One region of the Arthrobacter sp. B0427-1-12 genome, then DNA from elsewhere that is predicted to be linked to it. Evidence: riboswitches for the same ligand, from Rfam matches in the RefSeq annotation. Region 1 holds a riboswitch; each other region holds the start of a gene.
The links. A riboswitch is a leader RNA that binds a small molecule or an ion and turns the genes downstream of it on or off. The one in region 1 is predicted to bind S-adenosylmethionine.
Positions count from the first base shown of each region.

Region 1 (3,961 bases):
CAGGCCAAACGCCACCACGGAGGTGAACAGCGACGCCCGCAGGAATGATGCCGTCATGACGGTCTGGCGCTCGGGGTCATCCTGTTCCATTTCGCCATAGGTCCTGCCGCCGGTGGCTTCGAGGGAATGTTTGTTGATCACGCCGGCCTGGATGAAGGCGTCGATCGGGCCATTGACCTGCTCGCCGGCGAACATCGGGGCATCTGCGGAGATGGGGATTCTTTCGTCGGCCAACTGGGAGCTGACGATGCCCCAGGTAATGCCGCCGCCGATGATCATGAGCGCACCGACAATGATGCTGATGAGTCCGATCAGACGGATCGTTGTCGCCTTGTGGCTGCGTTGTTCGGGGGTTAAATGCACTCCGCTTGTGGTTTCGTGTGCCATGAGGATCACTCGCTTGTGGGGGACGGATAGTTATCCGGCCGCAGAGTCAGCGGTGCCGGCATGCGGCCTACTTCAAGTATAGGAACCGCTCTAGGTTAGGACCCCTTCGGAGCGGCTCTTCTTGCCCCGCTGGGTCGGCAGCCCCCGCACGAAAAACGCATTTGTGGTGCGTCAATCGCGGAGTGAACGTTGGTGTTCGCCGACGAAGCGGTTCCGGCCCGCCCGGTAGCCGAACACTGCAGCCAGCGCACCCACCGCCAGGAACATGATGCCGGCGGCGGTGAACCCTCCGGTTCCGGCATACAGCTGACCCACCAGCAGAGTCCCGGAGGATCCGACACCGTAGCCCACGCCCTGCATCATGCCGGACAGATGCGCAGCCGTGTGGCTGTCCCGGGTGCGGAGCATGATCATGGTCAGTGCCACCGCGGTCAGGCTTCCCTGCCCCAGTCCCAGCAGCCCGGTCCACACCCAGATCAGCTCCAGCGGGCCGAAGATGCTCAATGCGAAACCGCCGCCGGTCATCAGCGCCACGGCCACGTTGAGCGCGCGCTGGTCCCGCAGTCGGGCTGCCAGTGCCGGCGCGAACAGCGATCCGGTCATCTGCAGCACGATCGAAACGGCCACAATGGCCCCGGCTGTGCCGCCGTCGATCCCGCGGTCCCGCAGGATCGGCGCTAGCCAGGTGAAGACGCTGAAGGACATCATCGCCTGCAGCACCATGAAGACGGTCACCTGCCAGGCGGTCGCCGAGCGCCAGACATTCGGTCCGGAGACCGCGACGGTGTGCCGGCCGTGATGCCGCCTCAGGGCGATGGGCGCAAACAGCAGCACGACGGCGGCAGCCGGGAGTGCCCAGAAGGCCAGCGATAACTCCCACGAGCCGGTGGCGGCATAGACCGGGTAGGTGAAGCCCGCACCGAGGGCGGCGGAGGCACACATGGCGGTGGTGTAGAGTCCGCCCATCAGTCCCAGCCGGTGCTGGAAATCCCGCTTGACGACGCCGGGCAGCAGCACATTGCCGACGGCGATGGCCGCGCCGCAGGCGCCGGTGCCGAGCATCAGTGCGGGCAGATGGCCGGCGCCGGGAACTTCCAGCCCGCGTGCGGCCAGTCCGGCCGTCAGCACGATCATTGCGCCGAGCAGGACCCGCTCGGCGCCGAAGCGCCGGGCCAGCCCCGGTGCCAGCGGGGCGAAGACACCCAGGAAGGTCACCGGGACCGTGGTCAGGACGGTAACCGCCAAGGCCGGCAGTCCGGTGGCGGCCGTGACCTCGGCCAGCACCGCGGAGAAGCTGGAGAACAGGGTCCTCAGGTTGAGTCCGATCAGCACCAGGCAGATGCCCAGATAAATGAGTCCCCGCCGACTCCTGATCTGGGTGGGTTCCGGTGCCGGAACCTCGTCAACCTCGGCGTCGACCAACAATTCGGGATCGCGGGGGCCTGGGGTCATGCAACGAACACTATACGAATGCCGGCTGCTCCAGCCGGCGGAACTCCGAACCGTGGAAGACCAGCGGCTCGTGGGCACCGTCATGCGTGGAGAAGCCGTGCACGCGCAGCAGCACCACCTGGTGGTCGCCCGCCGGGACCTCATTCTCCACCGAACAGTCCAGCCACAGGGCGGCCTGCTCCAGGAAGACCGCACCGCCGTCGGACGTGTGCAGTTCGAGGCCGGCGAAACGATCACCGGTCCGGGACGCGATCTGGCGGCAGACGCCGTCGTGCTCTGTTCCGAGGATGGAGACCCCGATGCGGTCAGCGCCTCGCAGCACCGGCCACGTCCGTGAGGTGTTCTGAACGGCGAACATGACCAGCGGCGGTTCCATCGAAACGCCCACGGTGAAGGAGGACGCCACAATACCGTTCGGCGCCCCGTCAATCTGCGCGCACAGCGCGGCAATGCCGGACGGGAAGCGGCCGAAGGCCTGACGCAGGGCGGCGGGCTGCAGGTCGTTGGTCAAAGACATGGAAGACTCCTGGCTTCGCGCACTTGATGGCGGCTCCGGGCCTGGGGCACGAAGAGCGCCGTACTTGCCTGCGCAGGTTCCTTCGCCCCGCGCGGGCCGAATCATCACCTGGAGCACCCCACTACAGCGAGAGGGTTGCCGTCCAACCAGCCAGGGCTTATGCGTTGGAGCTCATGATTCTGGCATCCAGACTAGGATCGCCTTAGTTCCAGGTCAAACATTGGACACACTTCGTAACCCCAGCTCCTTCTGCACCACGGGCATCACCTCGGTCGCCAGCAGCTCCACCGAACGCGCGGTTTCCGCGAACGGCAGCCCACCCAGGCCGACCTGGGCCATGTAGCGGTCGATGCCCAGGGCCTCATGGATCACCATGATCTTCTCGATCACTTCCTGCGGGCTGCCCACCAGCAGTCCCCCGCCCGGCTCGGTCCACAGGTCGAAGGTCTGCCGCGGGAAGTGGCCCGCGGGCCGGGGCATGTTCTGCTCGAAGTACGCCTTGTAGTAGGGATAGAAGGTGTCCCGGGCCTGCTGCGAGGTGCCGCCGACGTAGAAGTGGCCGCCGGCACCCACGGCGAGGCGGCCGGCGTCGTGCCCGTTGGCGGCGGCTGTCTGCCGGTAGTAGTCGACCAGCCGCACAAAGTGCTGGGGCCCGGACAGCAGCGCCACATACAGCGGCAGGCCCAGCCGGCCCGCGCGCTCAAAGCTGGCCGGCGTGCCGCCGACGCCCACCCAGACGGGCAGCTGCTCCTGCAGTGGTCGTGGGGCGATCTCCGCGTTCTGCAGCGACTGCGTGTGGCGGCCGGTCCAGGTGAGGTTGCGGTTTTCCCGCAGCGCCACCAGCATCTTCAGCTTTTCCTCGAACAGCTCGTCGTAGTCCGCCAGGTCATAGCCAAACAGCGGGTAGGACTCGATGAACGCACCGCGGCCGGCGAAGATCTCCGCCCGCCCGTCCGAGATCAGGTCCAGGGTGGCGAACTGCTCGAACAGGCGCACCGGGTCCTGGGTGGACAGTACAGTGACGGCCGTAGCCAGCCGCAGCTTCGTGGTCTCGCGGGCGATCGCGGCCAGCACGATTTCCGGGGCGGAAAGGGCGAAGTCGTGGCGGTGGTGCTCGCCGAGACCGAGAAAGGAAATACCTGACTGATCCGCAATCTTGGCCAGCTCGATCAGCTCGGTGAGCCGCTGGTGCGGGGACAGTCCGACGCCGGTGCCTGCGTTGCGGGTCAGCTCGCCGAAGGTGAAGATGCCGAATTCCATGGTGCTCCCTGGCTGGTGGATGGTTTCGGCTTCCAGTTTACTTGAAGTGTCAAGTTTACCGTGGGTTCTCTCGGCGCTCGCTCAGTCCAGCGGCCGCCGGTGGTGCAGCAGCCCGTGGTGGCCGTGCCGCGGACTGTGCGGGTTCATCAGCGAGTGCCTGCGGCCGTAGAACCAGTACAGGACAAGGCCGATGACCAGCCAGATACCGAACCGCGCCCAGGTTTGCCAGTCGAGCTGCAGCATCAGGAAGCCGGAGGCCAGCACGCCGAATGCGGGCGCCACCGGCATGAGCGGCAGGCGGAAGGTCCGGGGCACCTCCGGGCGGGTGCGGCGCAGGACGATGAC
Region 1 is NZ_JBNHIC010000011.1:40,249-44,209, reverse strand. It holds gene AC5RWU_RS09210 (aromatic ring-opening dioxygenase LigA) at 1-387, opposite strand, end outside; gene AC5RWU_RS09205 (MFS transporter) at 559-1,839, opposite strand; gene AC5RWU_RS09200 (flavin reductase family protein) at 1,850-2,356, opposite strand; SAM riboswitch class IV at 2,412-2,535, opposite strand; gene AC5RWU_RS09195 (LLM class flavin-dependent oxidoreductase) at 2,570-3,616, opposite strand; gene AC5RWU_RS09190 (amino acid permease) at 3,698-3,961, opposite strand, start outside.

Region 2 (3,961 bases), on a different contig from region 1:
GACGATCACTGCGGCGGTACCGATGGTCGTCCCCACGATCAGCCTGGTCAGCGGGATGATCGCAATCAGCAGGATCAGGAACGGGAAGGACCGGATCAGGTTCACCAGGCCGTCGATGACCCGGTGCAGCTTCGGCTTGTGCTTCAGGCCGTTGGGGCCGATGGAGTACAGCAGCACCCCCAGCGGCGTGCCCAGCAGGACGGCCAGCGGGATGGCCACCAGCAGCATGGTGAGGGTCTCGCCCATGGCGGCGACAATTTCCGGCCAGACCTCGATGATGCGCTCAAGCACTGGCCAGCTCCCCCGGCCGGTGGATGCGCTCGAGCTCGATGTCGTCGGAAATCAGGTAGCGGCCAATCGAGGTGCCGGGCGAGAAACCCGGCCGGTCCAGTTCGGCCAGGTCGAACTGCTCGACCACCCGTCCGTCCTCCATCACGGCCACGTTGTCGGCGATGGCCTTGATGACGTTCATTTCGTGCGTGACCACCACGATGGTGATGCCGAACTTCGCGTTGACGTCGCTGAGGTACTGCAGCACGGAGGCTGTGGTTCTGGGGTCGACGGCGGAGGTCGGCTCGTCGCAGAGCAGCACCTTGGGCTCGGTGGCCAGGGCGCGGGCGATCGCGACGCGCTGCTTCTGGCCGCCGGAGAGCTTGGCGGGGTAGGTCTTCGCCTTGTCAGCCAGGTCAACAATCGCCAGCGCCTCGGCCGCGCGGCGCCGCCGCTCGGCCGGTCCCACACCCGCGAACTTCAGGGACAGCTCGACGTTCTGCTGGGCGGTGAGGTTGTTGAGCAGATTGAAGTGCTGGAAGATCATGCCGATGTCGTGGCGCTTGGTGCGCAGTTCGGGGTCGGACAGCTCCACCAGGTCCACGCCGTCCACCAGCACCCGCCCGGAGGTGGGCCGCTCGAGCAGGTTGATGTTGCGCAGCAGGGTCGACTTGCCGGCTCCGGAGAAGCCGATGATCCCCTGGATGCTGCCCCGCGGGATGTGCAGCGAGATGTTGTCGACGGCGGTGAATTCGCCGGCATCCGCCCGGAAGACAGTCGAGACGTTCTGGATGTCTATCACTGGGCACCGCCGTTGCCGGGCGCTGCCGCTGTTGTTGGTATCACGTCGATCTCCTTGGGTCTAAGCCCGAGAAGAGGCGCGCCGCCGTCGCCAAAGGAACCCCTGGCCGGCGCGGATACGGGCGCGGTCAGGGAGACCAACGAAAGCAGTTGCTTCTCCATCGGTCCTGGCAGTAGCACCCTGCTCCCTTGGCAAAAACGGGAGGGGGTTGCTGCGGCGTCGTCGATCCAGGTCTCTCGGCCGCTCGGGATGGTTACGCACCCATTCAAAAGCCGGACCCGTCAAAAAGCGAATAAGTTACGTCACATCCCGTAACGGGGCTTCAGGGCCGCAGGTCAGCGGCCAATCACAGCCCGAACCGCGGCGCCTCGATGGCCGGGCAGGTGTCCATCACTACCTCAAGGCCGGCGTCCTTGGCGCGCTGGGCGGCCGCTTCATCGATGACGCCCAGCTGCAGCCAGACCGCTTTCGCGCCCACGGCGATGGCTTCGTCCACCAGCGGCCCCACCTTCTGTGAGTTGACGAAGAAGTCGACGACGTCGATCCCGCCGGGGACGTCCGCGAGCTTTTTGTAGCCTCTTTGCCCGTGGACGTCGTCGCCCTTAAGGCTCACCGGAACGATCTGCATGCCCAGCCCGTCCATCAGGTATTTGGAGACTCCCAGCGCAACGCGGCGCGGATTGTTGGAAAGTCCGACGATGGCCCAGCGGCCGGGGGCCGTCAGCAGTCTGCGGATGACCTCAGGATCATTTTCGTGTGCCACGTTCTGCCTCCAGCAGCCTGGTCCGGTACGCAATCAACAGGGCCAGACTACGCCTTGCGGAAAGGGTGCGGAGAGGTCGGTTTGTTACGCCGATTTGCTCCGGGGCCGCCGTGTCCCGTTTCATTGGAGGTGACCATCCCGAGCGGCCGAGAGACCTGGATCGACGACGCCGCAGCAACCCTCTGATGCTTCACAGCCATCAGCAAGGTGCTACTGCCAGGACCGATGGAGTGTGCTTTATGCCTGAATTTGCCGCATCCCGCGCCGCCGCGGCCTTCCCTGCCCTGCCGTCCCGCAGGCGGCCGCCGTCGATGCGAATGTGCAGCTGCAGTTCCGCGCGCGCGTGACGCGCCCCCGCATCTTCCGCACCACCACAAAGGACCAGCACACCCTATGACTGCCATCGCCGCGCAGAGCACTTCCGCCGCTGACGTCGCCACCGAAACCGAACGGATCGCCTTCTGGGAGGAGGCGGCCCGCAGGCTGCAGTGGGAAACGCCGTGGCATACGCCCCACACCTGGGAGCCGGCCCGGCCCACCGGGGGGATTAATGACGACGGCGAACCCCACCTTAGTGTGCCGAAGATCGAGTGGTTCTCCGGGGGCACGCTGAACGTCGCCGTCAACTGCGTCGACCGGCATGTCGCCGCGGGCCGCGGAGACAAAGTGGCGCTGCACTTCGAAGGCGAGCCCGGCGACCGCCGCTCCATCACCTACGCCGAACTCCAGAAGGAAGTCTCCCAGGCCGCCAACGCACTGCTGGCGCTGGGCATCACCAAGGGCGACCGTGTGGTCATCTACCTGCCGGTGATTCCCGAAACCGTCATCATCACCCTGGCCGTGGCCCGGATCGGCGCCATCCACTCGCTGGTCTTCGGCGGTTTTTCCGCCGAAGCACTGAAGTTCCGGGTCGAAGACACCCGCGCCAAGCTGCTGGTCACCACGGACGGCCAGTTCCGCCGCGGCCAGGCCGTCCCGGTCAAAGCCAACGCGGACGAAGCCGTCTCCGGCGACAACGCAATCGAGCATGTGCTGGTGGTCAACCGCACCGGTCACACCGACGTTGCATGGGTCGAGGGCCGGGACATCTGGTGGCACGAGGTCGTCGACACCGCCTCCGAGGTCCACGAACCGGAGGCGTTCGACGCCGAAACGCCGCTGTTCATCATGTACACCTCCGGCACCACCGGCAAGCCCAAGGGCCTGGTCCACACCTCCGGCGGCTACCTGACGCAGGCCTCCTGGAGCTACGAGTACCTCTTCAGCAATCCGGATCCGGCGCAGCGGGAGAAGGACGTCCACTGGTGCACCGCGGACCTGGCCTGGGTCACGGCGCACACGTACGAGATCTACGGACCGCTGTCCAACGGCGTCACCCAGGTGATCTACGAAGGCACCCCGAACACTCCCCATCCAGGCCGGCACTTCGAAATCATCGAACGTTACGGCGTCACCAGCTACTACACCGCGCCGACGCTGGTGCGGTCCCTGATGGGCTGGTTCCCCGACGGCGTACCGGCGGATTACGACCTCTCCTCCATCCGCCTGCTGGGCACCGTCGGGGAGGCCACCAACCCGGAGGCATGGCGCTGGTTCCGCGGGAACATCGGCCGCAACGAAGTGCCGATGATCGATACCTGGTGGCAGTCGGAGACCGGCGCGACGATCCTCTCCCCCCGCCAGACGGACACGGTGTTCAAGCCCGGCTGCGCGACGCGTGCGCTTCCGGGTGTGGGCACCAAGATCGTGGACGACGACGGCGCACCGGTTGCGCCGGGCGTCCAGGGTTACATCGTGGTGGACCAGACCGGTCCTGCGATGGCCCGCACCGTGTGGGGCAACCCCCAGCGCTACCTCGATTCCTACTGGCGCAAGTACGCGGAACAGGGCTGGTTCCTGGCTGGCGACGGCGCGAAGTACGACGAGGATGGGGATACCTGGATCCTGGGCCGGGTCGACGACGTCCTCAACGTCTCCGGCCACCGCCTCTCCACCATCGAAATCGAATCCGCCCTCGTCTCCCACCCGTGGGTCGTCGAAGCAGGCGTTGCCCCCGTAGCCGATCCCAAAACCGGCCACGCCATCGCCGCCTTCGTCGTGCTGACGGATGCCGGCAAGGCGCAGGA
Region 2 is NZ_JBNHIC010000004.1:89,553-93,513, reverse strand. It holds gene AC5RWU_RS04910 (methionine ABC transporter permease) at 1-291, opposite strand, end outside; gene AC5RWU_RS04905 (methionine ABC transporter ATP-binding protein) at 284-1,072, opposite strand; SAM riboswitch class I at 1,227-1,328, opposite strand; gene AC5RWU_RS04900 (CoA-binding protein) at 1,419-1,835, opposite strand; SAM riboswitch class I at 1,966-2,067, shown strand; gene acs (acetate--CoA ligase) at 2,229-3,961, shown strand, end outside.
Region 2: it holds a riboswitch for S-adenosylmethionine, as region 1 does, so the genes downstream of both, acs (acetate--CoA ligase) here and AC5RWU_RS09200 (flavin reductase family protein) in region 1, are expected to answer to the same signal.

Region 3 (3,961 bases), on a different contig from region 1:
ATGCCCAGCTCCTCTTCCGTGCGGTAGGTGATGTGGGCGATGCGGCGGGCCAGGCCCAGCCCCTCCACCGGCGGCTCGCCGCCGTAGTAGTCGCCGCCGGCGAAGTGCCGGTCCTGCCGGATGGCCAGGACCTGAGCCTGTGCGAACGCGATCTGCTCCGCGGTGCTGGCCGCGCCGCAGGCGATGACGCCGCAGTGCTCCACCCGGTCCGGGAAGGTCACACCCCATTCAAGCGCACGGGCGCCGCCCATCGACCCTCCGATCACCGCGCGCCAGCGCGGGATGCCCAGCTGGTCGGCCAGCAGGGCCTCCGCCCGCACGGAATCGCGGATGGTCACGAACGGGAAGCGTGACCCCCAGGGCCGGCCCTCCGGATCCGCGGAAGCGGGACCGGTGGAGCCGTAGCAGCCGCCGAGCATGTTGACCGAGACCACGAAGTAGCGATCCGTATCCACCGTCTTTCCGGGGCCGACAAGCACGTCCCACCAGCCGGCCTCCTCCGCCTCGCCCTGAGCCACGTGCGAGCTGCCGGTCAGCGCATGCTCGATAAGCACTGCGTTGGAAGCATCCTCGTTGAGGGTGCCCCAGGTTTCATAGGCCAGCTCCACCTCCGGCAGGTAGCCGCCGGTCTCCAGCTGGAATTCGCCAATGGAGGCGGTCAGGAGCGTCCCGTCCGGGACGCGCCGCAGGCCGGCGGGGTCAATGGTGCGTTCCGGCTCAGCCGCCGGCTGCGCCTCCTGCGGATACGGCAAAACCCGGGACGGAGCTTCCGTCCCAGGTCCGCCGCGGAACACGGTATTCGCTACGGTTGTACGTTCCTGTGGTTGCACTGCTGTCACGCTTGTTTTGCCGCCCTAAATCCTGCATCCAAATCAGCAAGGATATCGTCGATGTGTTCGATTCCGACCGCCAGCCGCACCAGCCCGGGAGTGACTCCCGCGGCAAGCTGTTCGGCTTCGGTCAGCTGGCTGTGGGTCGTGGACGCCGGATGGATGACCAGCGACCGCACATCTCCAACATTAGCCACATGCGAATGCAGCTCCAGCGCATCCACGAACCGCTTGCCGGCCTCCACGCCGCCGGCGATGTTGAAGGACACGATCGCGCCGGTGCCCTTCGGACCGTACTTGAGCCCCCGCTCGTACCACGGGCTGGAAGGCAGGCCGGCATACGCAACCGACTCGACGGCGTCGTGTTTCTGCAGCCACTCGGCAACCTGCTTGGCGTTGGACACATGCCGTTCGACCCGCAGGCTCAGTGTTTCCAGGCCCTGGGCAATCAGGAAGGCATTGAACGGCGAGACCGCCGATCCCAGGTCGCGCAGCAGCTGGACGCGCGCCTTCAGGATGTAGGACAGGTTGGCGCCCAGCGGGCTGCCCTCCCCCAGGTCGCGGGCATAGACCAGGCCGTTGTAGCTCTCATCCGGGGTGTTGAAACCGGGGAACCTCTCCGGATCGGCACCGTAGTTGAACCGGCCCGAATCGACGATGACGCCGGCAATGGAGGTGCCGTGGCCGCCCAGGTACTTGGTCGCCGAATGGACCACGACGTCGGCACCCCACTCGATCGGCCGGATCAGGTACGGCGTGGCCAGGGTATTGTCCACGATCAGCGGCACGCCTGCCTCGTGGGCAATTGCGCTGATGCCTTCAAGGTCCAGCACGTCCTGCCGCGGGTTGGAGACCACCTCGCCGAAGAAGGCCTTGGTATTCGGGCGGACCGCAGCCCGCCATTCGTCCAGGTTGTCCGGATCGGAAACGAACGTCGTCTCGACGCCGAGCTTCTTCAGGGTGTGCTTGAACAGGTTCTGGGTTCCGCCGTAGAGGCTGGGGCTGGCCACGATATGGTCGCCCGCTTCGGCGACGTTCAGGATCGCGAAGGACGCTGCGGCCTGCCCGGAGGACAGCAGCAGGGCACCTACGCCGCCTTCGAGGTCCGCGATCCGCGTTTCCACCGCTTCAGTCGTGGGATTGCCGATGCGGGTGTAGATCGGCGCCAGTTCGGCCAGGGCGAAGCGGTTGGCCGCACTCTCCGCACTCGGAAAGACAAAGGACGTGGTCTGGTAGATCGGCAAGGCCCGCGCCCCCGTGGCGGAGTCCGGCTCCTGGCCAATGTGGATCTGGCGCGTTTCGAATGACCATTTATTGGACATAGCGTCCCTTTCCGTTTTGGGCCGCATGTATCCAGCTGGCTGTGCCAGGTGGGTGTGAGGCCCGCGCTTGCGGCGTATCTTGTGATACCCGCCTGGTCTTCACCCGGGGCACCCCACCGCGGTTGGAGGGTTGCCGGCCAGCAAGCCGGGGCTTATTTGCTGGCACTCATGACCTGGATCCAGTGTCCTGAGGGAGCCCGACGGTCCGCAACAATGTGACGCGATGTGAACCTGCAGCAGCGCACGCTACATTTCGGACGCGCGTAACAAAAGATTCCTCCAGGCGACGGGAACGATTCACTTAGGCTCGCCTTAGTCGAGAGCCAGATCACAAAGTGCAAATATGTCCGTATGCGCCTGGACCATGTTTCTTATGCCTGTGAACCTGACGGTCTGGCGGCCACCGCCGACCGCATCGCCGACCAGCTCGGCATCAAGCCCGTCAAGGGCGGAATCCATCCCCGTTTCGGTACCCGGAACATGATTTTCTCGCTCACCAACGGGCAGTACCTCGACGTCCTCGAGGTACTGGACCATCCCGTGTCCGACAAGGCTCCCTTCGGCCAGGCCGTGCGTGCGCGCTCCGAAGCGGGCGGCGGCTGGATGGGCTGGTGCGTCGCCGTTGACGACCTGGCCCCGTTCGAAAAGCGCCTGGGCCGCAACGCCGTCCCCGGCAACCGCAAGTTCCCGGACGGCCGCGAGCTGCTCTGGCAGCAGATCGGCATCAAGGGCCTGATCGCGGACCCGCAGGTTCCGTTCATGGTCAAGTGGGAAAGCGATCCTTCCCTGCACCCGTCCAACGCCTTCCCGGCCACGGTGCGGTTGGCATCGATGACGATCGCCGGCTCGGCCGAACGGGTGACCGAATGGCTGGGCACCCCGGTGGAGCATCCGCTGGACGACGTGAAGGTGGACTGGATCGCGCCGAACGGCACGCCCGGCATTGTTTCCGTCACGTTTGACACGGCCAACGGCTTGGTGACGATTTAGCTGCCGATGCCGATCGCCGGACCGAAGAGGGCATAGCCAACGAAGCCGGCGATATCGAGGAGCGCGTGGGCCACGACCAGTGGTATCACGCGCTTCGTCTTTAAGTAGGCATAGCCGAAAATGAGGCCCATCAGGACATTGCCGATGAACGGGCCGAACCCCTGGTAGAGGTGGTAGCTGCCACGGATCAGCGCGCTGACGACGACGGTCGTCGGCACCGCCCAGCCGAACCTGCCGAAGCGGTCGAAGAGGTAGGCCACCACGATGACCTCCTCCAGCACGGCGTGGCGCAGCGCCGACAGGATCAGCACCGGCAGGGTCCACCAGTAGGTGTCCAGTGCGGTGGGCACGATCGCCGTCGTCAACCCGAGTGCGCGGCCGGCGGCATAGACGCCCAGCGTGCCCGCTCCGATCACCGCCGCCAGCCCGAAACCCAGCCCGAAGTCCACCGCCGGCCGCGCAAAGGTAAAGCCGATCCGCCGGAACGCGGACCGGCCCGGCTCCGTCATGAGGAACAGCACCAGGGCCACCGGCACCAACGTAAAGACGATGTCCAGCAGCTGGTAGGTCAGGTCGAAGTACTGGCGGTCGTTCAGGCCGGGGTTGAGCGTGGTGGTCTGTCCGGACAGCGGACCCTGGGTGAGCTTGTCCAGCAGGTTGACCACTGCGTAGACGGCCGACTGTCCCAGCGAAAGCCCCAGGACAATGAGGACCTCCGCCCGCAGCCCGGCCAGGCTGCGGGGCCGCTCCAGCTGCCGGGCCCCGATGGACGATCCCGTGGATGATGACGGCTGATCACTGTGCATGCGTACTATCTTG
Region 3 is NZ_JBNHIC010000026.1:35,494-39,454, reverse strand. It holds gene metX (homoserine O-acetyltransferase MetX) at 1-689, opposite strand, end outside; gene AC5RWU_RS15415 (bifunctional o-acetylhomoserine/o-acetylserine sulfhydrylase) at 836-2,152, opposite strand; SAM riboswitch class IV at 2,211-2,326, opposite strand; gene AC5RWU_RS15410 (VOC family protein) at 2,504-3,142, shown strand; gene AC5RWU_RS15405 (CPBP family intramembrane glutamic endopeptidase) at 3,139-3,948, opposite strand.
Region 3: it holds a riboswitch for S-adenosylmethionine, as region 1 does, so the genes downstream of both, AC5RWU_RS15415 (bifunctional o-acetylhomoserine/o-acetylserine sulfhydrylase) here and AC5RWU_RS09200 (flavin reductase family protein) in region 1, are expected to answer to the same signal.